Regions from separate parts of the Peribacillus sp. FSL E2-0218 genome, predicted to be linked through region 2. Evidence: riboswitches for the same ligand, from Rfam matches in the RefSeq annotation. Region 2 holds a riboswitch; each other region holds the start of a gene.
The links. A riboswitch is a leader RNA that binds a small molecule or an ion and turns the genes downstream of it on or off. The one in region 2 is predicted to bind S-adenosylmethionine.

Region 1 (10,028 bases), 1.3 Mb from region 2:
TCCAGGCGGTGGTTCGCTTCCCTTCTTGCCAGGTTCCCCGTATTTCCTTTGCAACCATTCCCTCGCCATCCAAAAGGATTACTTCATTCATCGCGACATTCAAAGAATTGAAGCTCTTAATTATTTGTACTAAAGCTTTATCTGCTGGGTCAGGAGGACTAGGGAGGCCAAGTTCTTTTCCCATCTTCACCATCCATTCCCTGCGCTCTTCCATGGATTGATTTCTGATGTCCTTGCCCTTTATGCGCAGCAGATCGAACGCTATATAACGGCATGGGGAAAAATGAGCATTTTCAGAAATCAATAATGGGTTACGCAGGCGGCCACGCCATTGGATTTGAAAAAAGTCTGCTTTGGCTTGATTCGTCAGCCAGACCAATTCTCCATCCAACTGCAACGGTAGATACGCTTCAAGTTCCATTTCTTTTATGAATGTAACGATTTCCGGGAATAACGTGGATAATTCCTTCTCGTTTCGACTCTTGATGCTTATCGTATCGGAGTCAATCGTTAAGATGGCCCTAAAGCCGTCATATTTGACTTCATAACGCCAATCGTTAGAGACGGGCGCTTCCGGGTAATAAGTGGGCAGCATCGGTTTCATTTTGAAAAACACCTTCCGCAAATAAATGATTAACATTATTTTGCCAAAAAAACAACGGGTTAGAGTTGGCAAATTTTTTTTCGGTTTTTTTTTTACAAAGGGGAATAATAACTGTGTTCTCAAAATTAAAAATAAGTTATGAGGTGACCCATATGCATACAATGTGGAAGGGGAGCATATCATTCGGTTTGGTGAACATTCCGATTAAACTTCATGCGGCTACGGAAGATAAGGATATATCTTTACGGACACTGCACAAGGAATGTCATTCACCAATCAAATATGAAAAAGTGTGTCCGGTTTGCCAGAAAGAAGTGGGTAAAGATGATATTGTCCGCGCTTTCGAATATACAAAAGGAAAGTTTGTCGTTTTGGAGGACAATGAACTGGAACAGCTAAAAAAACAGAATGAAGAAAAAGCAGTGGAAATCGTGGATTTCGTGAAAATAGAAGAAATAGATCCGATCTATTTTAACCGCAGTTATTATATGTCCCCCAATGATGGGGGGATTAAGGCTTATTCCCTTCTAAGACAGGCACTTAAGGAATCCAATAAGGTGGGGATCGCCAAAATCATCATTCGCTCAAAAGAGCAAATGGCAGTCATTCGGGTCGTTGATAATACCCTTGTGATGGAGACGATTCATTATCCGGATGAAGTCCGCTCCGCAGCCGATGTTCCGAACATCCCTGCAAATGATGCGATCGTAAAAAAAGAAATTGATACGGCCGTGCTTTTAATCGATCAATTAACGTCGACTTTTGAACCAACCAAATACACGGATGATTATCGCACCGCTTTACTCGAACTGATTGAATCAAAGAAAACGGGACAGAAGACGATTGCAGCCAAAACGTCGGAACCGGCAGCAAACAATGTAACCGATTTAATGGAGGCGTTGCAAGCTTCCATTGACCGGACGAAGCATGAAGAACCGGAGAAAAGAACCACCCGTAAGAAGGCGGCAACGAAAAAAAAGAAACAAGCATAATACTAAAAAGCCAAGCGGAGTAGGAGTGCGTCGCTTGGCTTTTTATTTGGGTTTTCGTTTAAGTGGAGATCGATGCAGGGCAAAAAAAAAATCGCTCCCTTAAGAGCGACAATGAGGAATTCAATCGTGAAATCAACATATAGGCGAACCGTTGTAGTTTTCGACTATATATTGTGTTCATATTCTATCATATTTAATTCTGAAATAGCAACAAAATTACGATAACTTACTGATGATTTTTTCTGGAATTCCATGATATTTCAACCAATTGAAAGCATGGGAACCGTTTTCGGTTTTTAAGTTTGGGATATTCTCCTATTCGGCTATAGAATCAAATGGATTTTTAGTATAATTTATTCATATAAGGATGGTATATACTAAATGAGGATAGGGAGACGAAGAATGGAAAACAAGAAAATAGTTTCACTTCAAGTCAGTAAGCCCAAACAAGAAACATTTGCGAATGTCAACATTTTTTCTGCCATGAATAAACAAGCAGTGGACACCGTGACTGTAACGAAATCTGGCCTAATGGGTGATGGGGTAGGCAATGAAAAGTTTCATGGAGGCCCTGATCGAGTCGTATGTTTTTATCCCTATGAACACTACGCATTATGGAATGAGAAGTTCAATAAAAGGCTTGATATTCCCGCGTTTGGTGAAAATGTAACCGTTGCAGGGATGACAGAGGATGCTACCTATATTGGTGATATTTATCAAATAGGCGATGCGATCGTCCAAATTAACCAGGGAAGGATCCCATGTTCGACGATTTCCCATTTTAACCGTGAGGCCGGGCTTTCGAAAATAGTTATGAAAACGGGTTTCACTGGTTATTTTGCAAGAGTGATCAAAGAGGGGACCATAAAGAAACAAGATGAAATTTTGTTACTCGAACGCCAGCAGGAAAAAATCACGGTTCAATTCGCAACTGAGGTGATCCTTCATGGACGGGACGGGGAGGAAGGAGCGAGTGCATTACTTGCTGTGGATTCACTCGCGGACGACTGGAAACAAAGGGCCGTAAAGCGCATTCAGGCTGGCAGGACTGAATGAATTGTAGGGAAAATGAAAAAATGCGCGGTAAGGTATTGAAATTAACAGATTATTAAGGTAAATTAAATATAAATAAATTTTAAAATTTTATGAAAATTATATATCGATCTTATCGAGAGAGGTGGAGGGACTGGCCCGACGAAACCTCAGCAACCAGCTTAGGCAAAGGTGCTAAATCCAGCAAGCGGAGCTTGATAGATGAGGAGAATGTTCCAAGAAACCTTCTTCTTTGAGAAGGTTTTTTTTCTTTTCTCTCATACGCTTAGAATATGACAAAAACAGAATTGTTTTTGAGAGAGGGTGTAATAATGAATTTTCGTAAAGAATTGAAAGAAAGAATGCTGGTTGGAGAAGGGGCGATGGGGACTTTATTATACTCCTATGGCATCGATCAATGTTATGAGGAATTAAACTGTACCAATCCAGGTCAAATAGAATCGATCCATCGTGCCTATTTGGAGGCAGGTGCCGACATCCTACAATCGAACACGTATGGTGCCAACTTCAACAAGTTGAAGCGACATGGACTAGAAGATGAGGTAAGCAAGATCAATCGTCAGGGAGTCATCCTTGCCAAAAAAGCGGCAAAAGGCAAGGCCTATGTCTTCGGTACGATCGGGGCCCAGCGGAGTATAAGAAAATCGGATTTAAGCATGGAGGAAATAAAGCGAGGCTTTCGTGAACAACTTTACAGCCTGCTGATGGAAAGCCCGGATGGGATTCTCCTGGAAACCTTTTATGACCTCGAAGAACTGGAAACCGTGCTGGAAATCGTAAAAAAAGAAACGGAACTGCCAATCATCGCAAATGTTTCAATGCATGAATTGGGCAATCTCCAAAATGGGATCCATTTGAATGAAGCCTTTCAAAAACTCGAGCAATTGGGAGCCGATGTCGTCGGCGTGAATTGCCGACTTGGTCCGCACCATATGATTCGTGCCTTGGAAGAAGTGAGCCTGCCAAAGCATGCTTCGATTGCCATCTATCCAAATGCCAGTCTCCCGGATTATGTGGACGGCAGGCTCGTCTATAAGGCAGTGCCTGAATATTTCAGTTCGAGTGCCCTGGACTTACGTAAGCAGGGTGCCACGATCATAGGCGGATGCTGCGGTACGACTCCTCTGCATATTCAAGCTGTGAAGAATGCAGTTGGAAGCCTGGTTCCCGTGAAAGAAAAATTAACGAAACCCCGTGAAATAGAAATAATGGAGATCAGTGATAGAGAAGGAGAACTTCCTCTATATGAAAAGGCCAAAACAGAAAGGACGATCCTTGTTGAACTCGATCCACCGAAGAAGCTGGGAATAGAAACTTTCATGGTCGGGGCGAAGGCTTTGAAAAGTGCAGGGGTCGATTCGATTACATTAGCGGATAATTCACTTGCTTCCCCGAGGATATCGAATGAAGCGTTGGCAAATCTACTGAAAGATCAATTGAATGTGAAACCAATGGTACATATAACATGTCGTGACCGTAATTTAATCGGCCTGCAATCCCATTTAATGGGCCTGCAGACGGTAGGCTTGAATGAGATATTGATCATTACCGGCGATCCATCCAAGATCGGGGACTTCCCTGGAGCCACTTCGGTTTATGATTTATCCTCCTTTGACTTGATAAGCATGGTCAAACAATTTAATGAAGGCCTTTCCTATTCGGGTCAAAGCTTGGGCCAACGGGCAAATTTCAAAATTGCCGCCGCATTTAATCCCAATGTGAAGTACTTGGATAAAGCGGTGCAGCGTATGGAAAAGAAAATTGCCTGTGGTGCTCATTCCTTTTTGACACAGCCCATTTATTCAGTCCAACAGATGGAAGAAGTTCATGAAGCGACCAAACATTTGGAAACGCCGATTTTTATCGGTATCATGCCCTTGACAAGCACGCGGAATGCCGAATTCATCCACAACGAAATCCCAGGCATCAAATTGCCTGACAATGTCAGGAGAGCGATGGCATTAGCCGGGGATGATCCTGTAAAGGCAAGGATAGAAGGCGTGAGCATTGCAAGGGAGCTAGTGGACGCAGCAAGGGATAAATTCAAGGGAATCTATTTAATCACCCCATTCCTTCGTTATGAAATGACAGCCGAACTTACCAAATATATAAGGAAAGCCGATAGTAAACAAACATCAGAGGTGGCAGTGCATGAATAAAAAAGCGATACAAGAACAGTTGGATTCCAAAATTCTCCTGCTTGATGGAGCGATGGGAACCATGCTTCAGGCAGAGAATTTGACGGCAGCGGATTTCGGAGGCGAGCAGTTCGAGGGATGCAATGAATATTTATCGCTGACGCAGCCGGAACTCATCCAATCCATCCACGAAACTTATTTGGCAGCAGGTGCAGATATCATCGAGACAAATACTTTTGGTGCGACAAGCATCGTTCTTGATGAATACCAAATAAGCACGATTGCATACAAACTTAATAAAATTTCCGCAGAGCTTGCCGTCAACGCTTGTGAAAAGTATTCAAAGGGTAGCTGGCCAAGATATGTAGCAGGCTCGATGGGGCCCACGACAAAAACCCTATCGGTTACAGGAGGAACGACTTTCGATGTTTTAACCGACTCTTACGAAGAGCAGGCACTCGGCCTCTTGGACGGCGGTGTCGACCTTTTATTGGTGGAAACGTGTCAGGACATGCTTAATGTCAAGGCGGCCTTTTCTGGAATAAAAGCCGCCTTCGCCAAAATCGGAAAAGAAGTCCCGGTGATGATATCCGGTACGATCGAACCGATGGGCACTACACTTGCCGGCCAGTCGATAGAAGCTTTCTATTTATCGGTCGAACATATGAAACCTATTGCTGTCGGCTTGAATTGTGCGACAGGACCGGAGTTCATGATCGATCATATCCGGACGCTTGCAGAGATTTCAAATAGTGCCATCAGCTGTTACCCGAATGCCGGCCTTCCGGATGAGGAGGGACATTATCATGAGTCACCGGTTTCCCTTGCGGAGAAAATGAAGCAATTTGCCGAAAAAGGCTGGGTCAATATCATCGGAGGGTGCTGCGGTACGACACCTGAGCACATAAGGGAGCTTTCCAAGGCGCTCTCCGGCCTGCAGCCCCGCGTAAAGGCTGAATCTGCTCATGGCCACGCCGTATCAGGCATAGAGCCGCTCATTTACGATGAGTCAATGCGTCCTTTATTCGTAGGAGAGAGAACGAATGTAATCGGATCAAGAAAATTCAAGGAGCTGATCCGTGGAAAACATTACGAGCCAGCAGCCGAAATAGCACGAGCCCAGGTGAAAAAAGGTGCACATGTCATTGATATTTGTCTCGCAGACCCGGATGGCGATGAGCTCGGCGATATGAAGGAGTTCGTGGAAGAGGTCGTCAAAAAGGTGAAGGTGCCCTTGGTCATCGATACGACGGATGAAGCCGTCCTTGAGCAAGCATTAAAACATTCACAAGGAAAATCGATCATCAATTCCATAAATCTTGAAGATGGTGAAGAACGTTTTGAAAAAATCGTACCATTTATCCATCAATATGGTGCCGCCGTCGTCGTCGGAACCATCGACGAAACGGGGATGGCCGTCAATGCTGAACGGAAAATCGAAGTGGCCACACGTTCTGTCGACTTGCTTGTCAATAAATATGGTCTAAACAAAAGTGATATCATTTTTGACCCGCTTGTATTTCCAGTCGGTACCGGAGATGAGCAATATATCGGATCTGCATTGGAAACGGTGAAAGGAATCAAGGCAATCAAAGATAAGTTTCCGGAATGCTTGACGATACTTGGCATCTCGAATGTTTCGTTCGGATTGCCCGCACGGGGCAGGGAAATCCTGAATGCCGTTTTCCTTTATCATTGTACAAAAGCAGGCCTCGATTACGCTATCGTGAATACGGAAAAGCTTGAACGCTTCGCCCTGATACCTGATGATGAAGTGAAATTGGCTGAAGCCCTCCTTTTCGAGACATCCAGTGAAACCTTGGCCACCTTTACTGAATTTTACCGTGGCAAAAAAGCGGAGAAGAAGGATGATGGTGTCGTCCTGCCATTGAACGAGCGGTTAGGCAACAATATTATCGAAGGGACGAAGGAAGGCTTAATTGAAGACTTGAATAAGGCCATAGAGCGCGGCGATGCTCCACTGGAAATCATCAATGGCCCATTGATGGCTGGAATGAGTGAAGTGGGGCGATTATTCAACGACAATCAGCTTATTGTCGCGGAAGTGCTTCAAAGTGCAGAGGTGATGAAGGCGGCAGTGTCTCATCTTGAGCCGCTGATGGAGAATTCCGAAGATAGCGCGAAGAAAGGGAAGATCCTTTTAGCGACTGTCAAGGGGGATGTGCATGACATCGGCAAAAACCTAGTGGATATCATTCTCTCGAATAATGGGTATGAGGTCATTGATCTTGGTATTAAGGTTGCGCCTCAGCAAATCATTGAAGAGGTCCGGAAACATGAACCAACGATCATTGGACTATCAGGCTTACTAGTGAAATCGGCACAGCAAATGGTCTTGACGGCCCAGGATTTGAGACAAGCGGGCATAGATACCCCAATCTTGGTTGGAGGGGCTGCCTTGTCCCGTAAATTCACCGATTTTAAAATATCACCAGAGTATGGCGGTCCTGTGCTATATTCCAAGGATGCGATGGATGGGTTGGCGGTAACGAATATTTTGCATGATACGAACAAAAAAGTCGTGTATTTGGAGGAGCTTGTCGAGAAACGAGAAAAATCGAAAGCAAATGCCGCCATTGCTGCCACGCTGGAAAGACCGGAGCGGAGGCAATCGACAGCTGCCCCTTTAAGCAACGTTCCTGTTCAAAAGCCTCGTGATACGAAGCGTCATGTTCTGAAAAACTATCCATTGGATGTCATCCAACCTTACATTAATCGGCAAATGCTGATTGGACATCACTTGGGATTAAAGGGTAAGGTAGCTGATCTGCTTAAGCAAGGGAATGAAAAAGCCGTACAGCTGAATGACCTCGTCGATGAATTGATTGAATTTCTAAAAGCGGAACCGGATTATGGGTTGAATGCCATATATCATTTTTTCCCTGCCCAAAGTGATGGGGACAGGCTCTTGATATATAATCCCGATAATCATCTGGAGGTATTGGAAACGTTCGATTTCCCGCGTCAGGACACGAATCCTCATCTTTGTTTAGCGGATTTCGCCAAGCCCGTCTCATCGGGGGAAATGGATTTTGTTGGCTTTTTCCTCGTTACAGCCGGTAAAGGAATCAGGAAATGGGCAGAAAAACTGAAGCTTGAAGGTGACTTCCTGAAAAATCATGCCCTGCAGTCACTTGCACTCGAAACGGCCGAGGGTTTTGCCGAAAGGATACACCAATTGATGCGCGATGATTTAGGGATAAGCGATCCAATTGATATGTCCATGAAAGAGCGGTTTGCAGCCAAGTATACCGGACAAAGATTTTCATTCGGTTATCCCGCTTGCCCCAATCTCGAAGACCAGGAGAAGCTTTTCCGCCTCCTTCAGCCAAGTGACATTGGTGTTGAATTGACCGAGGGATGCATGATGGAGCCAGAGGCTTCCGTTTCTGCGATCGTCTTCGCTCATCCGGAAGCACGATACTTCAATGTCGATCGTTAAATGCATGGATAAGGCAGCGGTATTTTTTTCCGCTGCCTTATTGCGCATGAAACCCCTCCGTTAGTACATCTTAAGGGTCAAGAGGAAGGGGAGCGAACGATGAAGAATCTGCTTGGTTTTTTTGTTTCGGTGGTATGTTTTTTTATTATATGTATGCTTTTGCCTGGTTCAGGGACGCATGTCCATGCATATGTCCCCGAAGAGATGACCCCGCTCGTTAAAAGTAAACAAAACCAGAAAATCGCTTATTTAACTTTTGATGATGGACCTTCATTGAATACGATGGATATCTTGGATATCTTGGATCGTTATCATATTAAGGCCACATTTTTCGTGATGGGCAATGAAGAACCATATGCAAAAAAAGGATACGAGGAAATGAAATCCCGAGGACATGCGATTGCCCTGCATTCCTATACACATGATTATTCAATCGTCTATAAGTCGCCAGAAAGCTTCTTCCAGGATTTGAATCGACTTGAAGCAAAGCTGCACAAGGAGTTCGGCATAAAAAGCCGTATTGTCCGCCTGCCTGGCGGCTCGAATAACCTTCTGCGGCACCAGGCTGCAACAAGGCCCATCATAAATGGAATCCTGCAACAATTATCGGAAAAAGGATATATATATGTCGATTGGAATATCGATTCGACGGATGGCATCAGTCCATCGATAAGTGAACAGCAAATTATTTCTTCCGTACAAAAAGGGACGAAAGGTCAAAAGCATGTTAATATCTTATTGCATGACATCAATAGTATGAAAAATACCGTGAAGGCATTGCCGGATATAATCGAATACCTTAAAAAAGAAGGCTATTCCTTTGATACGATTGATGAGACAACCCCGAAAATACAATTTAAATGATGAACACTTGGTTCATATATAGTAAATTAGGGATGGGGTTAAGAGATTTTATTGCGAAAGGATTTATCGTTTTTATGATGCCATCATTGTTTTTATCACATGGTACACCGTTATTGGCTTTGGAAAAGAATAGTTACACCGCTTTTTTGAAGGATTATATGAAGGCTATGAATAAACCTGCTGCGATCGTTATTTTGTCTGCACATTGGGAAAGTGGAGAGCAGATGATTTCGGCAGTGAGGAAGCATCAGGTCATTTACGATTTTGTTGGTTTTTCCGAAGAAATATTCAAAATAACATATCCTGCTCCAGGGTGTTTGGAACTGTCCGATCGGATATTGACCTTATTGTCGAGGATAGATATATGGGGGGAACTTGATGATAGGCGCCCTTTGGATCATGGGGCATGGGGTCTGCTGCACATCATGTATCCGGAAGCCGATATTCCGGTCGTATCGTTATCCATCAATCCTGAACTTCCATTAAATAAGCAATATGATATCGGAAAAGCTTTGGGGGAACTGAAAGAGGAAAATGTCCTTATCATCGGAAGCGGTGGTATCGTACATAATTTTTCCCATATTCAGAAGGATATGAATGTAGCGGAGGGCTGGGCCATCAATTTTGAGAACTGGGTCGAAGGGAAAATCAGGAATTGGGATTTGGAAGCTCTGTTTAATTATGAACAGAAAGCCCCGTATAGCCTGGATGCGGTGCCTACCAAAGAGCATTACATACCTTTGATCATCGCAATGGGGGCAGGAAATGAGCATAAAAAGGCGGCTCTGCTGCATAGGAGCTTTCAATACGGAAATTTGAGTTTAACAGCTTGGAAGTTTGATTGATTATAGTGGTTTTTCGCCTAGTAATATATACCCGCCAACGATCAAATATACAAAAATACATAAATCTTT
Region 2 (10,028 bases):
ACCAGTGAGGATGGCTTGGTCCCCTCTTGGGGATTTGGCGCAGTCGCGGAACTCATTCGTATGGGCAATCAGCTCATCCGGCCCGATTTTGATATAAGGATGGGCCGTCGGGACCACATGACTAACATTACCTGCATCCGTCGAACCGAAACCATTTTCTTTTCTTGGTGCCACCGCTTCTCCTAATTCAGTCAGTTCTTCCTTCAGCACCTCATCCAGAACCGGATTAATGATGAAATCGAGCACTTCATTCTGGAACCGTTCGACTTTGACGGTGCTTCCTGTGGCAAGTGCTGCACCTTTTGCAATATCACGGATTTTTCCGGATACTTCCTGGCATAATTTCCATGTTGTCGCCCTGATGTAGAACCTCGCGGAAGCATATTCCGGAATGATGTTAGGCGCTTCCCCGCCATTGGTGATGATTCCGTGAATCTTGACTTCGGATGGAAGCTGCTGGCGCAAAGCATTAATGCCATTGAACAACTGGATGACCCCATCGAGTGCATTCACGCCTTGTTCCGGTGCAGCCGCAGCGTGTGCCGCTTTTCCGTAAAAGTGAAAATCAAGAGGATCGACAGCCAAAAATGGACTTGTCACACCCGTTTTTCCGGCCGGATGGATAATAATCGCAGCATCGACCTCATCGAATAGGCCGTGCTTCACAAAGCTGCCCTTTGCGCTTCCATTGGGACCTCCCTCTTCGGCAGGCGTTCCAAACACGATCACCTGACCGCCTGTTTCCTCCAGCACTTGAGCGAGGGAAATGCCTGCCGCCGCACTCGTCGTCCCGATGATATTATGGCCGCAGGCATGACCTAACCCCGGCAGTGCATCATATTCGGCTAAAAAGGCAATCGTGGGTCCTTGCTTGGAAGAGGTTTTTTTGGCGATGAATCCTGTTTCGTGTCCAGCTATATCGCGGGTCACTTCAAAACCCGCCGCTTGAAGCAATTTCGTCAACGTATCCGAAGCGAAGAACTCTTGATTGCCAATTTCTGGTTTGGCATGGATCGCCTGACTCGTTTCCACATATAATTTGGAATGTTCATCGATGTGATCGGCAATGATTTGCTGAGGCGACTTCACTAATTCAATTCCCATATTGCTATCTCCCCTTTTCTGTTAATGAAAAAGCCGGACAGCTACCTATATTGCATCCGGCTCTTTCGATCTTTACATCATTTTTCATTAGCTGGTTTTGTCCAGGAATCTTGGTAATTCAATAATTCATCGACCGTCACATATGCCGGAATCGAGCTTCCTTTATACGTTTTTTTAATGAACGCTTCCACTTCTTTCGACTGATAAAGTTCGACTAATTTTTGCAGTTCAGGACGATCGGCATCTCCCTTTTTGACGGCAATGATATTGATATACGGTTTCGCCGTTTTACTTTCATGGAATAATGAATCTTTTAAGTTAAGTCCCGCTTCCACGGCAAAGTTACTATTGATGGTGGAAGCATCGGCATCATCCAGCAAACGTGGCGTACTTCCGGCAGCAACAGGTTTGATTTTCAAGTTTTTCGAATTATCCTTAATGATATTCGCTGATCCCGACCCATTGAATTCATCTTTCAATGTAATCAAGCCCGCTTCCTGTAAAAGGAGTAAGCCGCGGCCCCAATTCGTTGCTTCATTCGGAACGGCAATAGTGGCACCATCTGGAATATCTTTTATACTTTTATGTTTTTTCGAATAAAGGCCCATTGGCGCAATGACGGTAGACCCGATGGCCTCCAATTTCAAATTTTGATCTTGAATGAATTCATCGAAATAGGCGACCGTTTGGAATGAATTCGCATCGATTTCGCCCTCGCTCAAGGCAAGGTTTGGTTGGATATAATCATTAAACGTGACCAGCTCGATATTCAGGTTCTTCTTTTTGGCTAATTCGACAATGTACTCCCACGTTCTCGTATCCCCGCTGTTGACTCCGACTTTCACGGTTTTCACATCATCTGAACTGCCTGATGCCCCCTTCTCGTTTCCGCATGCTGCCGTCACGAGCGCAAATGCCAATACCATGATCGTTACTAAAATTTTCTTCATGTCTCCTACCTCCTGATATATTTATCTTCTTCTGATTTTTCTGGAAACGAAGTTCCCGGTGGATTGCAGTAATTGAACGATGATCACGAGCACTGCTACCGTGACGACCATCGTCATCGTATCGAATCTTTGATAACCGTAAGCCAAAGCTAGATCTCCGACCCCGCCAGCACCAACGGCCCCTGCCATCGCAGTAGCTCCGACAAGCCCGATTGTCGCTGTTGTGAAGGTTAGGATCAGCGAACTAAGTCCCTCAGGAATCAAAAAGCGATGGATGATCTGCCATGTTGTTGCCCCCATTGCCTGGGCTGCCTCGATGATTCCTTTGTCCACCTCCAACAGGGAGTTCTCGACGAGCCGGGCAATATAAGGAGCGGCGTAAAAAACAAGCGGAACAATCGCTGCATTCGAACCGATTCCAGTGCCTACGATCCATCTAGTAAAAGGAATGATTGCGACAAGTAAGATGATGAAAGGAACCGATCGCACAATATTTATGATTGGGTTCAATACATTAAAGATCCATTTATTATCCATGATGTGACCCTTCCTTGTTATGACGAGCAAGACGCCAAGCGGAAGCCCGATCAGCCCGGAAAAAATCAACGAGAGGGCTACCATATAAAGAGTGTCGCCGAAAGCGGTCGACAGCTGCTCTGCCGTTATTTCCATTCCCCAAAGTGTATTACCCATTTACCTGCACCTCCTGGACGAGAATCCCCTCATCTTTAATATATTGATAAGCCTTGGCTACCTCTTGCTTGTCACCCGTCACTTCGATGATCAAATTCCCAAACGGCGTTTCTTGAATTTCAGAAATATTGGCTGATAAAACACTTAAGTGAACATCATATTTCTTTGAGATCGTAGAAAGCAGCGGGGTGCCGGAAGTAGTCCCAATAAAATTAATTTTCCAAATAATCGGAATGTGCGTCCCTATCCTTTTTAGGAAACTTTGCGGAATCTCATCATGGATCACCGTTCTCACGAAGTTTTTGGCGATAGCCGTTTTGGGCTTGGCAAACACCTCGAACACGGAGCCTTGTTCAACCACGAAGCCTCCCTCCATCACTGCCACCTTATTGCAAATTTCCCTGATCACGGACATTTCATGGGTGATGAGCAGAATGGTGATATTGTATTCTTTATTGATTTTCTTCAAGAGCTGCAGCACGGCACTCGTTGTTTGCGGATCCAATGCGGATGTCGCTTCATCACATAAAAGGATCGATGGGTTGGTGGCCAATGCCCGTGCAATCCCAATCCGCTGCTTTTGACCGCCGGATAATTGTTCCGGATAGCTCTTTGCTTTACTCGATAAGCCGACGAACTCAAGCAGCTCGCTTACCCGCTCTTTGATCTCTTTACTTGGCGTGCCCGATAAAACCAGCGGTACAGCAATATTATCAAAAACGGTCTTCGAGTTTAGTAAGTTGAAATGCTGAAAGATCATCCCGATTTTCTTCTTTTCTGCCCGTAATTCCTTCGGGCTCAATGAAGTGAGCTCCTTCCCGCCGACGACTACCCTACCTTCTGAAGGATGTTCCAGCAGGTTGACTAGCCTGATCAACGTACTTTTCCCGGCCCCGCTATAACCGACTACACCGAATATATCCCCCTTCTCGACGGTCAAATCGATGCCTTTCAATGCTTCGACGGTCTGCTTCTTCGTTTCGTAAACCTTTTTAACATGTTGAAACTCAATCATCCTGTCTCCCCCCAGTTGTTCGTTTTTTCGATTTCATTATCAGAGAAGAGCTTTGCATGAATAAACAAAAGAGGCCTCCTCCGTCATCAGACAGAAGAGGCCTCTTTTAGAAATAAAAAAGAGTAAACTCTTAATTTAATTATCTAAGAAAAGCTCCTTCTTATCTTTCAAACTTTCGTCCGTTGGAATTAGCACAGTATTTTTACAAAAGTAAAAACCCGCTGCCGAGGTATCATAGGGCCAAGTCCCTCCACATCTCTTGATAAGAAATAACGTTATATTTAATTATGTCCTTCACTATATCTTCAAATCCAGCTAAAGTCAACCACCATTTTCATCATTCAAAAAATTTTGACAGGATAGTTTATTTATTATTTTTTTATTATATCAATATAATTTATTATAAAGATTTCCTCATTCTCCATACAAGATATTTTTCGTTTTCTTCCCTTAGCTTCACCATTCCTGACTTCGTATAGAACCGAACCGCGCGTTGATTATCCGGAGACACCCTTAACTGATATTCGGATACCCCGAACTTCCTGAAAAAGGTTTCTGCATAGCCGACCAATTCCTTGCCAAGCCCCTTACTCCGGTATTCGGGAATAAGATAAAACAGATTCACATAGCCAATTTCAGTACCTTCATATTCCCGAATTTGAAGCTCCATCTGTCCGATCGGCTCCTGATCCCGTTCAATGATCACCTGCCCATCCGGAAATTGGCGCACCCTTTCTTTAATTCTATTCAAATACGATCGCTCATCTCCAAAACCCTCTTCAGACCCAAAACTTACAACATACGAATCCTTCCTGAATGCAACGATTGTTTCCTTATCTTTATCGATATCTATGGTTCTAAATATCAACTTCATCACTCTCTTTCGTTTTGTTGGGATAATAATGACAGGTACTTGCACTCTTTATTGTTAAATAAGAGGACACTTTTCTCCAACTGCTGCAAATCTTCTCTAAAAGAATAAGCTTCTTTTTTCATTCCCTTCATCACTTTACATGTACATGAAGCATGCTGTAAAAATCATGTATACTACACATTAACAACATATTCCATTATAAAATGAATTAAATTGTCGATGCTAGCAAAGATTGTTTAACCAGTTCATCGTTTAACATTAGCTGGCTACTATTGCGGTCAATCGAATATTTCGTCCCAAACCCCATTTAATTCGTCCCACATTCGAATTTACCGACCAAACCCCCGTTTTTTCCGGCCTACATACGAATATTTCGTCCTACACCTCGATTAATTCGGCCGATCCGCCTTTGCATCATTCCATCCATAAAAAAAAGAAGCTGTACGTGCAGCTTCTTTTCATTGTTATTTATCGTGAAAGGGTTCCTTGCAGGCGATTGGCTTCGGCAATGACTTTTTCTTCGTCGATGGTGAGGGAGACGCGGTCTTTGACGACCATTTTGCCATCGATGTATACATCGCATACGTCGTTTCCGCGTGCGGCATAGAGCAAGTGTGAGTAAGCTTCGCTTAGCGGCTGCAGATGTTCTTTGTCGTGAGGGTAAATCGTGATGAAGTCCGCTTTTTTACCTGCTTCGAGTGATCCGGTGTGACTCATGCCGATTGCTTCGGCGCCCATTCTGGTGGCCATGGCCAGTGCGGTTTGGGCTGGGAATTTAGTGGCGTCCTTGTAGATGCCTTTTTGCAGCAAGGCTGCCGTCCTCATTTCCTCGAACATATCGAAGTTGTTATTGGAAGCTACGCCATCTGTTGCCACGCCCACTTTAATGCCTGCATCCAAGAGGCTGACAACATCGGCAATCCCCGATCCGAGCTTTAGGTTACTGATTGGATTGTGGGCAACACGGACGTCATGCTGTTTTAATATCGACCGTTCTTCATCATTGAGAACGACACCATGGGCCATCACGGTCGGCTGGTCGAACAGTCCTAGACGGCGAAGGTGTTCGACAGGACGGGATCCGTACCGCTTTTCGATGTCGAGGATTTCAAAGTCCGTTTCCGATACGTGAATGTGCACCATCAAGTCATTTTCCTTAGCGATCCGGGCACTCTCGGAAATGGCTTCAGGTGTACAGGCATACGGGCTATGCGGTGCGACCATGGTGGTCAGGCGGCCATCGGCAAAATTCTTATACGCTTTCGAGAACTGTTCAGCCCCGGTGAGGTTCGCTTTTTGGTCTTCTTCGGTACCCAAGCTGAAAATCGTGTAGGAGAAGGCTCCGCGCATGCCTGTTTCGCTTATCGTTTCCATGACAGCCCCTGCATCTATTCCATTTGGATTGAACATATCCGAAAAGGTCGTCGTGCCCGATTTCATCATTTCCAAGATGCCAAGCTGTGTGCTTACTGAGGCAATTTCGGTTGTGAACTGGGCCTCGATCGGCCAGATTTTCGTTTCAAGCCATGGCTTGAGCAGCATATCATCCCCGATTCCGCGCAATAGCGTCATCACGATATGTGAATGGGCATTTACAAGACCTGGCATCACCCATTTCCCGCCAAGGTCGATCACTTGATCTGCATCCTTCAATTGCTCTTTTGAATGCGGACCGATAGAGGAGATGGTTTGATCCTGCACAACCATCATGCCATTTTCAAAGATTTGATTTTCCTTATCCATGGTAAAAAAAGTAGCATTCATATATATCGTTTTCATTCGTATCTCCTCCAAAGTCGTATCATTGCTCAACATGTGTCTATTCCGCATTCTACCCTAGCCTCTTACCGGTATTCAAGTAATTCCATATTATCAGGGGCGATTACCTTTTACCTTAGGAAGCTAATTCCATTTAATCAGCTGCTTAAAAACACCTTTCCTCTATTGCTGGAGGAAGTTTCGGCGACAGTAATGGCTTCCTGCACATCCCGAAGGTCATAGTGGGAATGAGGCAGCATGAGTTTCAAGCTATGATCGGCAATGAAGCCGAGCAAGCGGTCAAACGTTTCGTGCCAGGTTTGAACGGACGCCCGCTGGTTCCAATGCCTTAGGTGAAACATCTGAACATGAACTTTTGTCGCTTTAGAAATTTTCGCCCAATTGACGGATTGACCTGATAGCAGACCGATCGTCAGCAGAATGCCAGTAGGCTGAACACAAAAAGCCAGCTCAGAGCCAGCATTGCCGCCCACAGAATCGATGGCCGCATTCGCTCCTCGCCCACTCGTCCATTCCATCACGGCATCGGTCAATGCTGTCCTGGACGTGTCGATTACAAGATCGGCACCGAGTTTGAGCAGTTCAGCGGTGTAGGTATCGTTTCTCGTTACGGCAATCAGCTTGAAGCCAAGGATCTTCGATAGCTGGGTGAAGATACGGCCAATCGCAGATCCGCAGGCATTCACGACCAATACATCATCCGGCTTCAGCGCCAACGATTCTGTGCAAATCAACCAGGCCGTCAACGGATTGATATATAATTGTGCCGCAACATGATCCTCGATCGAATCGGGAATGACGATGGCAAGTTCGGCAGAGGTTCTTACATATTCCTGCCACGTTCCTTCGCCGCGCAAAGGCAAAACACGTTTGCCAATGAGGTCTTTCGAACCAAAAGGACCCACCTCTTCCACAATGCCGACGCCTTCGTAACCTGGGATCGCTGGCAAGGGAATTCGATGGGAATAGGCGCCTCTGATGGGCAGCAGGTCAGACGGGTTAATCGGACGGGTGGTCATCCGAACGAGGACTTCCCCACTTAAAGGTTTTTGTATAGATGTATGTTCCACTTTTATCACGTTTTGCGGATTCCCGAACTCATAGAATTTTGCGCATCTGGCTTCCAATATCGTAAGTCTCCTTCACTATCAAGTTCCATCTATTTTATCATGATGAAAAAAGATCAGGGAGATGGATATCCCCCTGATTGTGCAACACGTTTTATAGATTTTGTGATAAACCAATTGGAATGCATAATGGTGTTTGATCTACAGGATTTTCGATAATACAGCATTCCAGTCTAAAGACGTCCTTAATCATTTCTTTCGTAAACACCGTTCCAGGCGGTCCCTCTTTATAGATTTTCCCCTTCACGATGCTAATCAGATGATCGGCATATTGTGCTGCTTGATTTAAATCGTGCAACACCATGACAATCGTACGTCCATAGGTTTGGTTTAGATCGCGCAGTAATTCCAATACTTCGATTTGGTGTGCTAGATCGAGATACGTTGTCGGCTCATCCAATAGTAAAAGGTCCGTTTCTTGTACCAAGGCCATTGAAATCCACGCTCTTTGCCTTTGCCCTCCAGACAAGGCATCCAAAGTCCGATCAGCGAATTCCGTCATTTTAGTGGCGGATAACGCCCGGTCCACAATGGCCTCATCCTCCAGGGTCTTCCTGGAAAATAACCCCTTATGAGGATGCCTGCCATAATGGCACAGTTCCTTAACGGTTATATCCTCAGGAGCCTCGGGAGCTTGAGGCAGAATGGCCAATTTCCTTGCCACTTCCTTAGAGGATTGAAGGGCGATCGCTTTTCCATCTAAATAGATCGTCCCTTCCTGAGGCATCAATAATCGAGCAAGGGACCGCAGGATGGTGGACTTGCCGCATCCATTGGATCCAATGATTATGCTTATTTTACCTTCCGGGATGTCTAAATCGATATCCTCAATGATTCGATTCGTTCCATAAGAGAGAGAAAGATGCTCTGCTGATAATGTTGTCATAACCGCCAGCCTTCCTTATGTTATTTTCGTTCACGACGTAATAAATATAAAAAATACGGCACGCCAATCACCGCTGTGATAATTCCGGCGGGTATTTCTACTGGCGGGAATAATCCCCTCCCTAGGCTATCGGCGACGAGCAGAAAGATTGAACCAAAGAGAGCTGATGCAGGAAGCAATACCTTGAATTTTGATCCTACTAGTCTTCGGGCAATATGGGGGGCAATCAAACCAATGAACCCGATGGAACCAACTGCAGCTACACATACTCCAATTAAAATGACCGAAACACTAAGCAATATATAGCGCAGGGATTTTGATCTTTCACCGAGACCTGTAGCTATATCGTCGCCAAGACTCAGCACATCCATTTTAGAAGTTAAGGCAATCAATACCGGGACAAGAATAAGGCATGGCAGCAATATGAAGACTTGATCCCATCCTCTTCCCCATAAACTGCCCGTCAACCACAGCAGTGTCGTATTGACATCATCCGGGAATTTGACCATGAAATACTCTATGCCCGCTTGACAAATGGCCCCTAAAGCAATTCCCACCAGAGCGATCGTATTCGGTTGAGCTCCTTTTTTATAAACGAATGTCATCAAAATGGCCGCCATGATCGCCGCTCCTATGAAAGCCGAAAGAGGCAGGATGATGAGGGGTGATTGCGGAAATAAAACGATTACGATAACAGCCGCCAATCCGGCCCCTTTCGTTACCCCGATCACATCGGGAGAAGCCAATGGATTCCGCAGGACTCCCTGCAAGATGGCTCCAGCCGTTGCCAATCCGGCTCCCACTATCACAGCAATTAAAATGCGCGGTATACGATAGTTGTGCAGAATGAATGCCTGGCTTTGCATCCCTTCTCCAAGCAAGTGTTGGATGATATCTAAAGGTGATATATATATGGCCCCTAACCCCAGGCTCACCATCGATAGGACCAACGTAATCATGGTCAGCATCAGGAGAATGGAATTTGGACGCAACCTTGATTTCACTTTCCGTTTTGGTTTCATTGCTTAATATTCCTCCCTCTTCTCGCTAAATAAAGGAAGAACGGCGCACCGATGATGGCTGTTACGATGCCTACCGGCGACTCGAACGGATAGGCGATAAAACGGGCGAGAACATCTGCATATACTAACAATACAGCGCCGAATAAGGCCGAAAAGGGAATGATTCTTCGATAATCCCCACCCACCAGCTTTCTGGCGATATGAGGAACGATCAGTCCAACGAAGCCGACTGGACCTGCGACGGCCACCGAAGAACCGGCCAAAATGATCACCAAGATTCCTGCTAGAATCCGGATTCGTTGAACCTTCTGACCAAGTCCTTGGGCCATATTTTCTCCTAAGACAAGGATGGAAACCGATCGGGAGAACACGGCAGCAATCAATAACCCAGAAAGGGACCAAGGGAGAATCAAATTGACATGCGTCCATGTTTTTCCATTGATCGATCCCACTAGCCAATAGAGCACGTCTTTCGCTTGCTCATTAAAGATGATCATTCCTTGCGTTAAAGAAGATAAAAAAAAGTGAACAGCCATCCCGGCCAATGCCAGTTTTACTTGTGTCATTCCCCCTCCCGA
Region 3 (10,028 bases), 1.5 Mb from region 2:
TTTCCGTTTATTCGCACTGGCTTTCACATGTGTGGAATCCACGAAAACGTGTTCTACACTTATTAACTTTTTATTAGCAGCTGTCATTAAAATGCGACAGAAAATCTGTTCAAACAGGTCTGTATCTTTAAAGCGTCGCTCATAATTTTTTCCGAACGTAGAGAAATGAGGTACTTTATCATGGAAACCATAGCCTAAGAACCAACGGTAAGCCATATTGGTTTCAACTTCTTCAATCGTTTTACGCATGGAACGAATACCGAAGGTATATTGAATGAAAGTCAGTTTAACTAAAATAACTGGATCAATACTTGGGCGTCCTACCTCTGAGTACATATCTTTCACCAAGTCATAAATGAAAGTGAAGTCAATGGCAGCCTCCATTTTACGAACCAAATGGTTCGGTGGCACCAGTTGATCTAAAGTAATCATTTCAAGTTGATCTCGCTGAATAGAATCATGTTTAGAAAGCATCCTCATCACCTCAAGTTTTAATCCTTCAATTTTAAAACAAAAATGACTCCAGTCAAAAGTGTTCTATCTAAAAGGTAAGACAAAGTTGATTGGAGCGGGTGTTCGAGACTCCTGCGGGAAAAGCGCGTCTAGGGGAGACCCCGCAGGCAAAGCCGAGGAGGCTCCCCGACCGCCCGCGGAAAGCGAGTGCCTGGAGTGGAAATCAACGTCTAAATTGTACAGCCCATAAAAATAGACAAACTCGATTTTCATCGAGTTTGTCTACAGTCTGAGAAGTTCACATCGTGAACTTCTTTTCTTTTGTTAATTATAAACCCCAAGATTTCAATAGAAGGTGAATCGACTGTTCCAATTCAGCTTCAGGGATGCCTGCAAAGCCCAATATGATTGTCGGGGTATGGTGTTCATCCTTCTTTTCTATCGAATAGGCGGAAAGTCCATAAATTTTAATTTGCTTTTGAGCTGCCTTCTGAATGAGTGTTTGTTCGTCCATGCCGTTTTTCACGAGTAGCACGATATGCAGCCCTGAGCGTTCACCAGTGATGGATAGGTCTTTATGTGGTTTAAGCAATTCAATCACTTTATCCAGCTTGCGGCGGTACACTTTCCTCATCCTGTTTAAATGCTTTTCGAAATCCCCCTCCTTCATGAACTGTGTCAGCACATGCTGGTCAATTCTTGAAACGGTTGAATGATAAAAGGATAATTCCTGCTGGTGCTTTTTTAGCAATGGAATTGGCAGAACCATATAACTGATCCGGATGGAGGGCATCAATGATTTTGAAAAAGAGCCCAAGTAAATCACTTTTTCGCCTGCATCCATACTTTGTAAAGAAGGAATCGTTTTACCACTATAACGAAACTCACTATCATAATCATCCTCGATAATATAGCGGTCTTCTCCTCCTTGCGCCCAATTTAATAAACGAGTACGTCTGTTGACGGAAAGGATCGTCCCATAGGGAAAGTGATGCGAAGGGGTGACATACACAACATCGATGCTGGAATCCTCAATCGGGTTGACCTTTACCCCTTCTTCATCAATCTCTAAGGGATGCACCTCATTTGGATAGCTGCGTAAAATGCGATGGATTAAGTGATAACCTGGATCTTCCACACCGTAAATGGTATTTTTGGCGAAAAGCAGGACGAGCTGCTGCAATAAAATTTCCATGCCGGCACCGATGATGATTTGTTCAGGAACACATTGAACTCCCCGGGCATGATACAAATAATGAGCTATTTCACAACGTAATTCATATTCCCCTTGAGGATCGCCCAGTAGCAAAAGCTCTTGACGTGACACATCTATTTTATTTTTCATGAATTTGCGCCATTTCTCAAAAGGAAAGTTTTCCGTATCAATTTGACTTGGGTGAAAATGATACTGCACTTCCCCTTCTTTGACTGTAAATGGTTCCAGCGCAACATGCTTAGTCTGAGTATACTCTAAATCCTCGAATGTTTGAATATAGTATCCCTTTCTCGGGATGACTTCCACGTATCCCTCAGCAGTCAGCTGCTCATAAGCAGTCTCCACTGTATTTTGACTAATCTGGAGGAATTCTGCTAATTTCCGCTTGGAAGGCAATTTTGCACCAAAAGGTAGCCGTCCCTCGATTATTTCTTTTTTAATATGTGAATATAATTGTTCATACAATGGTACGTCACTAAATCGCTTTAAATCACACGTTAGCATGTTCATTTTGTTCCCGCCTTATATATTTGAAATCGCTGAACCCATTAAAATATTTAAAACTGACACTTTCAATGCGGTCAACTATTTTTTATACTAAATAACAAATCTAAAAAATGCAAATATTAGGAGGAATCAAAATGGAAAAATTATTAGGAACAGAAACAGTTAAAAGAGGAATGGCACAAATGCAAAAGGGTGGCGTAATCATGGACGTCATCAACGCGGAACAAGCAAAAATCGCTGAAGCATCGGGTGCCGTGGCCGTTATGGCATTGGAACGCGTACCTTCCGATATTCGGGCAGCTGGTGGAGTTGCAAGAATGGCGGATCCAAGAATTGTCGAGGAAGTAATGAATGCCGTTTCCATCCCGGTCATGGCCAAGGCTAGGATTGGTCATATTGTCGAATCAAGGGTCTTGGAATCCATGGGAGTGGATTATATCGATGAGAGTGAAGTGCTTACTCCTGCTGATGAAGAATACCACATTTTAAAAAGTGACTTCACAGTACCTTTCGTTTGTGGCTGCCGTGATTTAGGCGAAGCTGCCCGTCGGATCGGCGAAGGAGCATCGATGCTTCGTACAAAAGGAGAGCCAGGTACTGGCAATATCGTGGAAGCCGTGCGCCATATGAGAAAGGTCCAGTCCCAAATCCGTAAGGTGAGCATCATGAGTGACGATGAATTAATGACGGAAGCAAAAAATATAGGTGCCCCGTTTGAAATTTTAAGAGAAATCAAACGGACAGGTAAATTGCCTGTAGTTAATTTTGCAGCTGGAGGAATCGCCACACCAGCAGATGCTGCATTGATGATGGAATTAGGAGCAGATGGCGTATTCGTAGGTTCCGGCATTTTCAAATCAGAGACTCCTGAAAAATTCGCATCGGCAATCGTTCAAGCTACTACATATTTCACTGATTACGAATTAATAGGCCGCTTATCAAAAGAGTTAGGCAGTGCAATGAAAGGAATCGACATTTCTAAACTGGCTCCAGCAGAACGTATGCAGGAACGTGGTTGGTAAAATGATAACGATCGGGGTTTTAGGATTACAGGGAGCAGTTGAAGAACACTTGAACCAAATCGATTCAGCCGGTGCGCAAGCAATAATCGTCAAAAAACCGTCACAGTTAAACGAAATCGATGGCTTGATCATACCTGGCGGGGAAAGCACGACGATGAGGAAGCTTATGGATCGCTATGGCTTTCTGGAACCAATCAAAACTTTCTTTGAACAAAAGAAACCAATCTTCGGCACTTGTGCGGGAATGGTTTTGGCAGCCAATAGGTTGTCTGGTGATGAAAAGCCTTATCTTGAATTGATGGATATTTCCGTGAAGAGAAACGGGTTTGGACGTCAACGTGATAGTTTCGAGGCGGACCTAGCAATCAATGGAATGGAAGAACCATTCAAAGCCGTTTTCATCCGTGCGCCATATGCTGATGGAGTTGGGGCAGATGTAGAGATTTTGGCTGAATATGATCAAAAAGTGGTGGCAGCAAGACAGGAACAGGTCCTTGTCAGTGCTTTTCATCCCGAATTAACGGGTGATAATCGTTATATGCAAATTTTCATTAATATGGTAAAAGAATCCCTGAAGGAAGCGGAACTGAAAACCTGCTAAAAAGCAAAGGGGAGCTCAGACTGTAGACAAACTCATTTTCATAGAGAGTTTGTCTACAGTTTTTTTTATGACTATGGAAAAAAGCAGCGGTAATAAATATCATGGCATGACTTTTCCCCCAATTTTGGTGGATTGTCGATTTTCACTTCAGGCACTTGCTGCCCTCGTCATCCATGTTGTCTCACTTGGACGAGCGTTGTTATGCGGGAGTCCTTTAATAGATAGATGGATATTCTTTTGGTGTGGGGGACCATGAAGAAGCTGCAGACCTGTTTTGATAGAAAGAGGGAAAGAACGACAATTAGCCAAGGGTTAGGATTTGACTTCCATTTTTCAGACTATTACGATAAAAATGCGAGCAGAAAAAACCATGATGGGTAATGCTGATTTGAAATCATATAATAGGAGGAAATGTACATGAGCGAAATTGTCATATTATCAGGTAGTCCTGCGATTCCATCCAGAACGGACATTTCACTGAAACATATTCAGTCATTAGTTGAGAAGGAAGGTTATACCACAGCGTATTATTCAATTACCGACTTTTCAGCAGATGATTTATTCCAAGGCAAATATAATAGTGAGGACATTTCAAAGCTTGCGGAAAAGATTTCAAAAGCTAGGGGGATCATCATTGGATCACCTGTTTATAAGGCCTCCTACACAGGGGTATTGAAGGCATTGATTGATTTGTTGCCGGAAAGCGCATTTAAGGGAAAGCCAGTGCTTCCGATCATGATTGGCGGAAGTCACAGGCATCTATTGGCAATAGATTACGCACTTAAGCCGTTAATTTCCATTTTGAAAGGCGAGCCATTGCAGGGCATTTATTTCGTCGATAAGGAAATAGACAAAACGGCTCCAGAAAGCCCGATTCAAGATTTGAACTTGGTTGATCGCGTTCAGGGCCAGGTTCAAGAATTTGTAGAAGCGATTCAATTAAGAAATGAGTGATTTGTTTCCGTTTTTGCGAATTGATTTTAATCGTGGATAGCAAAAATTATGAAAATGGACCCGTTCTCCGGAGGGACTCTAAAAAATGGGTCCATTTTCATATTCATGAACATAAATATAACAAGAGAGTAGTGTGTATAATAATGACAATTCAACCATTTAATTAATCCAAGTTGTTTTATAAGAAAACTCCATTGACATGGATTGAATATATGTTAATATTTAAAATAATAAAACTTATCCAGAGCGACGGAGGGAATTGGCCCTTTGAAGTCCAGCAACCTGCATGATGTATGCAAGGTGCTACATCCAACAAAATGGTTTACCATTTTGGAAGATAAGGTAACGATTATTTACCTTGAAATCTTTCCATGATGGAAAGATTTTTATTTTTTCAAAAAACTTATAATAAACCATAACAATGTAAGGCTGTGTGGAATTATATAAATTTAAGAAAATAACAATTCGTCGATTTTCTTAGGGGGGAACTATTTTGGATAAAGAGAATCAGCTTGAGGAAATATTTGAACGGCTCCAAGAAATGCTTCATTTAATGAAATACGGATCCATCACACTTATTGTCCAAGATGGTAAAATCATTCAAATGGAAAGAAATGAAAAGCTGAGAATTAAATAAGCAGCTGCTGACTAGAAAAACTAGAGGCGTGTTTAACTGATATAAAGAGAGTATTGGTTAGATTCGTCTCTTTTTCCTAGAATCACTTAAACTTGAACAAATTACTGTGGGCTCCGATTACCTGTTACTCTGGCCAATGATTCGCAAGAAAGTTTTTAGAGGGGGCTATAAAGTTGGCTGCATTAATTAATTATGAAAATTTCAATCCCGATTTTTTACCGGTCTTTTCTGAAGGTAGTGAGACTAAAGGGGCTTTAGAAGTACTGCAATGGGCTAATGAGGAATACGGGAATAAGCTCATTTATGCTTGCAGCTTTGGGATAGAAGGCATTGTGCTTACAGATTTACTGGCAAAGGTCAATCCTTCGGCCAAAATCGTTTTCCTCGATACAGATGTCCATTTTGAAGAAACGTACCAATTGATCGATCAAGTGAAAAAAAGATATCCGAATCTTTTAATCGAGATGAAGAAACCTGCTTTGACGCTTGAGGAACAAGCTGCGGAATATGGAGATGAACTATGGCTTAACGACTCTAACAAGTGTTGCCATATCCGTAAAATCACTCCGCTTACCGATGTGCTTTCAACGGCAACGGCTTGGCTGTCCGGACTGCGGCGCGAGCAATCCGAAACAAGGGCTATGACCGAGTATATCAACAAGGATAATAAGTTTCAGTCGATAAAAATATGTCCACTGATTCATTGGACATGGAAGGACGTTTGGCGGTACGCACACAAAAATGGACTGCCGTATAATATCCTGCATGATAACGGGTATCCGAGTATCGGATGCAAAACATGCACAACACCGGCCATAAATGCGGATGATTTACGTTCAGGCCGCTGGCAAGGCGCTCAAAAAACGGAATGCGGCTTGCATTTATCCTAAATAAATAGAAACCATAGGGGGAAATTAGCATGACAATCAGTCTGCCTCACGGAGGAACATTAATTGATCTTTGGGAACCAACATATGATATTAGTAAAATAACAAACTCGATCGAAATTGATGCCATCGCATTAAGCGATCTTGAGTTGATCGGTACGGGTGCATACAGCCCGATAAAAGGATTCTTTTCGAAAAGAGATTATGATGCTGTTGTCAAGACGATGAGGCTAAGCAGCGGCCACGTTTGGAGCATTCCGATTACACTGCCCTTAACTGAAGCGGCGGCAAAGACCCTTACTATCGGCGAGGAAGTCAAGCTGACTCATGAGGGGGAAACATATGGAGTCCTTACCGTTTCCGATATCTTCACTCCGGATAAAAAATTGGAAGCAACATGGGTCTATCAAACGGATGACGAGCAGCATCCAGGTGTGAAAAATTTATATGACCGCGGAAACGTATATGCCGGCGGAGAAATAAAATTGGTCAAAAGAATCGAGCGTACCCAATTCCATGCCCATTATTTGGACCCTGTCGAGACAAGGGCAGATTTTGCAGCGAAGGGCTGGAAAACGGTTGTCGGATTCCAGACAAGGAACCCTGTTCATCGTGCACATGAATACATCCAAAAGACAGCTCTGGAGATCGTTGACGGTTTATTCCTGAATCCGCTAGTAGGTGCCACCAAATCCGATGACATTCCGGCAGATGTGAGGATGGAAAGCTATAAGGTGCTGCTTGAAAAGTACTATCCTGAGGATCGAGTCTCGCTTGCCGTTTTCCCTGCTGCGATGCGATATGCAGGGCCGAGGGAAGCCATTTTCCATGCGATGGTCCGTAAAAACTATGGCTGCACTCATTTTATTGTCGGGCGTGATCATGCGGGGGTTGGCGATTATTATGGCACATATGATGCGCAAAAAATCTTCGGTAATTTTAATGCGGATGAGCTAGGCATCACACTGTTATTCTTTGAACATAGTTTTTATTGCAAAGCCTGCGGCAATATGGCATCGGCAAAAACTTGCCCGCATCGCAAGGAAGACCATGTGATCCTTTCCGGAACGAAGGTAAGGGAGATGCTGCGTAACGGTGAAATTCCTCCGGCCACCTTTAGCCGTAAGGAAGTCATTGAGGTGTTGATCGAAGGTCTAAAGAAGAATGAAGTTTATAACTAAGTAGTGAATTTGAAGGTTTGAAGGAAGAGGGGGAGCACAATGAATAAAAACACAAATGTAACATGGCATGAATCGTCACTGACCAAGGATTTGCGCCGGAAGCAGAACGGGCATGAAAGCACAGTCCTATGGTTCACGGGGCTTTCGGGATCAGGGAAATCAACCATTGCAAACGCAGTCGCCAAGGAGCTTTATAACCGGGATATTCGAAGTTATGTGTTGGATGGCGATAATATCCGTCATGGGTTAAATAAAGATTTAGGGTTCTCCGAAGAGGATCGGACGGAGAATATCAGGCGGATCGGCGAAGTATCCAAGCTTTTTGTGGATAGCGGGCAGTTCGTATTGACCGCCTTCATATCACCTTTTCGGGCGGACCGGCAGATAGTCCGCGATTTACTCGAAGAAGGGGAGTTTATTGAAGTATACATAAAGTGTCCCATCGAAGAATGCGAAGTGCGTGATCCGAAAGGCCTTTACGACAAGGCGCGTAAGGGAATCATCAAAGACTTTACCGGAATCGACTCCCCATACGAGGAGCCAGTACAGCCGGAAATCATCTTGGAATCCAACCAGTACAGTGTAGAAGAGTGCGTTGAACAAGTAATCGGCTTTTTGACAGCAAAGAGAGCGATTTAATCAAGGAGGAAAACGAATGGTGTACGAGAAATTTTGGTCGGATAATCCTTTGATTGCTAAAAATAAAACGGAAATCAGGAAATTGGAAAAAGACGGGTTGAAGATCTTTGAAGATATTGCCCATTATGCCGCAAATGGTTTTGAATCGATTCCTAAAGAGGAATGGGATATGTTCAAATGGGCCGGCCTTTACCTGCAACGTCCCAAGGAAGCAGGCTACTGGATGATGCGTGTCGTTATTCCAGGAGGAATCGTCACATATGATCAACAAATCGCATTAGCGGGCATTGCTGAAGATTACGGCCGCGGTGTGTATGATATCACCACTCGTCAAGCCATCCAATTTCATTGGTTGACGATAGAGCAAGTACCGGATATCTTGAACCGTTTAGAGCGCGTGGGAATGACTACGGCCGGTGCTTGTGGTGATATTACCCGAAATATCATCGGGAATGCATTGGCAGGAATCGACCATGATGAACTTTTTGATACACGTGATGTCCTTTATGATGTTTTTGAATATTTCCGGCTGAATGAAGATTATTCGAATCTTCCAAGGAAATATAAAATGTCAATTAGTGCGAATATTCACAATGCCTCGAATGCTGAAATTAACTGCCTTTCTTTCAATCCTGCAACCAAGGAAATGGAAGGGAAAACCGAAGTTGGTTTTCATGTGAAGGTAGGCGGAGGATTATCCTCCGTCCCGATGCTGGCTGAGGAGCTTGATTTATTTATTTTACCTGAAAGAACCGTTGAAGTAGCAGCGGCAATCACGACGATATTTCGTGACTTTGGCTACCGTGAAAAGCGTCATCGCTCACGTTTGAAATTCCTCGTTGCGGATTGGGGTCCAGAGCAATTTCTCGAAAAATTGCTGGAATACACGGGACCGCTTCCCAAAAAAGGTGAAAGTGCAGTGAAGGGCTGGAATGCAGGGTACTTCTATGGGATCCATCAACAAAAACAAAAAGGACTCCATTATGTGGGTGTTAATATTCCGGTTGGTCGCCTAACTCCAGCGGAAGTGATCGAGTTTGCCGAACTGGCAAAAAACTATGGGAATGGTGAAATCCGTTACTGTAATTCCCAGAATCTAATCATTCCCAATGTCTCTGAGGAAAAACTTGAGGAATTGAAACGGGAATCCATCTTTGAAAGGTTTCCGTATCAACCTAAAAATTTCATAGGCTATTCCGTTTCTTGTACAGGCATTGAATATTGCAACCTTGCTCTCGTGGAAACCAAAAACAGGATGAGAAGCATTTCTGAAAGACTGGATAGGGAAATGGCACTTGATGTACCGGTTAGGATGCATATGGTAGGCTGTCCGAATAACTGTGGGCAACGGGCGATTGCTGAAATAGGCCTTCAGGGCATAAAGATGAAAAACCAGGATAAAAAAATGGTCGAAGCATTCGAAATATACGTAGGCGGTACCTTGCAAGAAGGCGGGAAATTCAATGAAAAGCTTAAAGGGAAAGTGGAAGCTGAACAACTCTACCATGTGCTGAAAGAACTCATCCTGTTTTTCAAACAAACCAAGCTTCCAGCCGAAACCTTCCTTGATTTTGTGAAAAGGGTAGGAAAAGCGGAGCTGCAAATCAAGCTTGACGATATATTGGCTGAAGTGGCCGTTTAATGGGAGATGTAAGCAATCTATGAATCTATACCGTTTTGAAGTCACTATCGACGAAGTTCCAATCCACGTCATCATTGTCGCCGATTCGGATGAAAGAGCATTCCAGTTTGTTGATGTTGAGCTGGAAAAGCATTTTCTGAAAATGCCCGATGTGGAAGACATCTCCTTATACGAAAAAAAGCAACTAACTAATGGAGCTGGTTTCATTTTAACGAAGTTCGAAACGATTCTCTAAGGGAAGGCAGGTAGCAAAATGGGAAAAGTATATCTAGTAGGAGCCGGTCCCGGA

Region 1: it holds a riboswitch for S-adenosylmethionine, as region 2 does, so the genes downstream of both, MHI53_RS13570 (bifunctional homocysteine S-methyltransferase/methylenetetrahydrofolate reductase) here and MHI53_RS19670 (methionine ABC transporter ATP-binding protein) in region 2, are expected to answer to the same signal.
Region 3: it holds a riboswitch for S-adenosylmethionine, as region 2 does, so the genes downstream of both, MHI53_RS12635 (YezD family protein) here and MHI53_RS19670 (methionine ABC transporter ATP-binding protein) in region 2, are expected to answer to the same signal.

The regions. Positions count from the first base shown of each region.
Region 1 is NZ_CP150304.1:2,830,094-2,840,121, reverse strand. Features, by position in the region: gene ligD (DNA ligase D) at 1-604, opposite strand, end outside; gene MHI53_RS13580 (Ku protein) at 757-1,596, shown strand; gene MHI53_RS13575 (MOSC domain-containing protein) at 1,999-2,652, shown strand; SAM riboswitch class I at 2,759-2,857, shown strand; gene MHI53_RS13570 (bifunctional homocysteine S-methyltransferase/methylenetetrahydrofolate reductase) at 2,961-4,808, shown strand; gene metH (methionine synthase) at 4,801-8,250, shown strand; gene MHI53_RS13560 (polysaccharide deacetylase family protein) at 8,350-9,114, shown strand; gene MHI53_RS13555 (class III extradiol ring-cleavage dioxygenase) at 9,189-9,959, shown strand.
Region 2 is NZ_CP150304.1:4,097,564-4,107,591, forward strand. Features, by position in the region: gene MHI53_RS19655 (M20 family metallopeptidase) at 1-1,104, opposite strand, end outside; gene MHI53_RS19660 (MetQ/NlpA family ABC transporter substrate-binding protein) at 1,182-2,054, opposite strand; gene MHI53_RS19665 (methionine ABC transporter permease) at 2,076-2,726, opposite strand; gene MHI53_RS19670 (methionine ABC transporter ATP-binding protein) at 2,740-3,762, opposite strand; SAM riboswitch class I at 3,920-4,031, opposite strand; gene MHI53_RS19675 (GNAT family N-acetyltransferase) at 4,163-4,630, opposite strand; gene MHI53_RS19680 (amidohydrolase family protein) at 5,105-6,415, opposite strand; gene MHI53_RS19685 (zinc-dependent alcohol dehydrogenase family protein) at 6,553-7,542, opposite strand; gene MHI53_RS19690 (ABC transporter ATP-binding protein) at 7,637-8,428, opposite strand; gene MHI53_RS19695 (iron ABC transporter permease) at 8,449-9,450, opposite strand; gene MHI53_RS19700 (iron ABC transporter permease) at 9,447-10,028, opposite strand, start outside.
Region 3 is NZ_CP150304.1:2,620,721-2,630,748, reverse strand. Features, by position in the region: partial or broken gene MHI53_RS12660 (transposase) at 1-474, opposite strand, end outside; gene MHI53_RS12655 (PLP-dependent aminotransferase family protein) at 782-2,179, opposite strand; gene pdxS (pyridoxal 5'-phosphate synthase lyase subunit PdxS) at 2,311-3,198, shown strand; gene pdxT (pyridoxal 5'-phosphate synthase glutaminase subunit PdxT) at 3,200-3,799, shown strand; gene ssuE (NADPH-dependent FMN reductase) at 4,217-4,753, shown strand; SAM riboswitch class I at 4,988-5,097, shown strand; gene MHI53_RS12635 (YezD family protein) at 5,247-5,390, shown strand; gene MHI53_RS12630 (phosphoadenylyl-sulfate reductase) at 5,576-6,280, shown strand; gene sat (sulfate adenylyltransferase) at 6,310-7,458, shown strand; gene cysC (adenylyl-sulfate kinase) at 7,498-8,097, shown strand; gene MHI53_RS12615 (nitrite/sulfite reductase) at 8,114-9,739, shown strand; gene MHI53_RS12610 (DUF3906 family protein) at 9,759-9,974, shown strand; gene cobA (uroporphyrinogen-III C-methyltransferase) at 9,993-10,028, shown strand, end outside.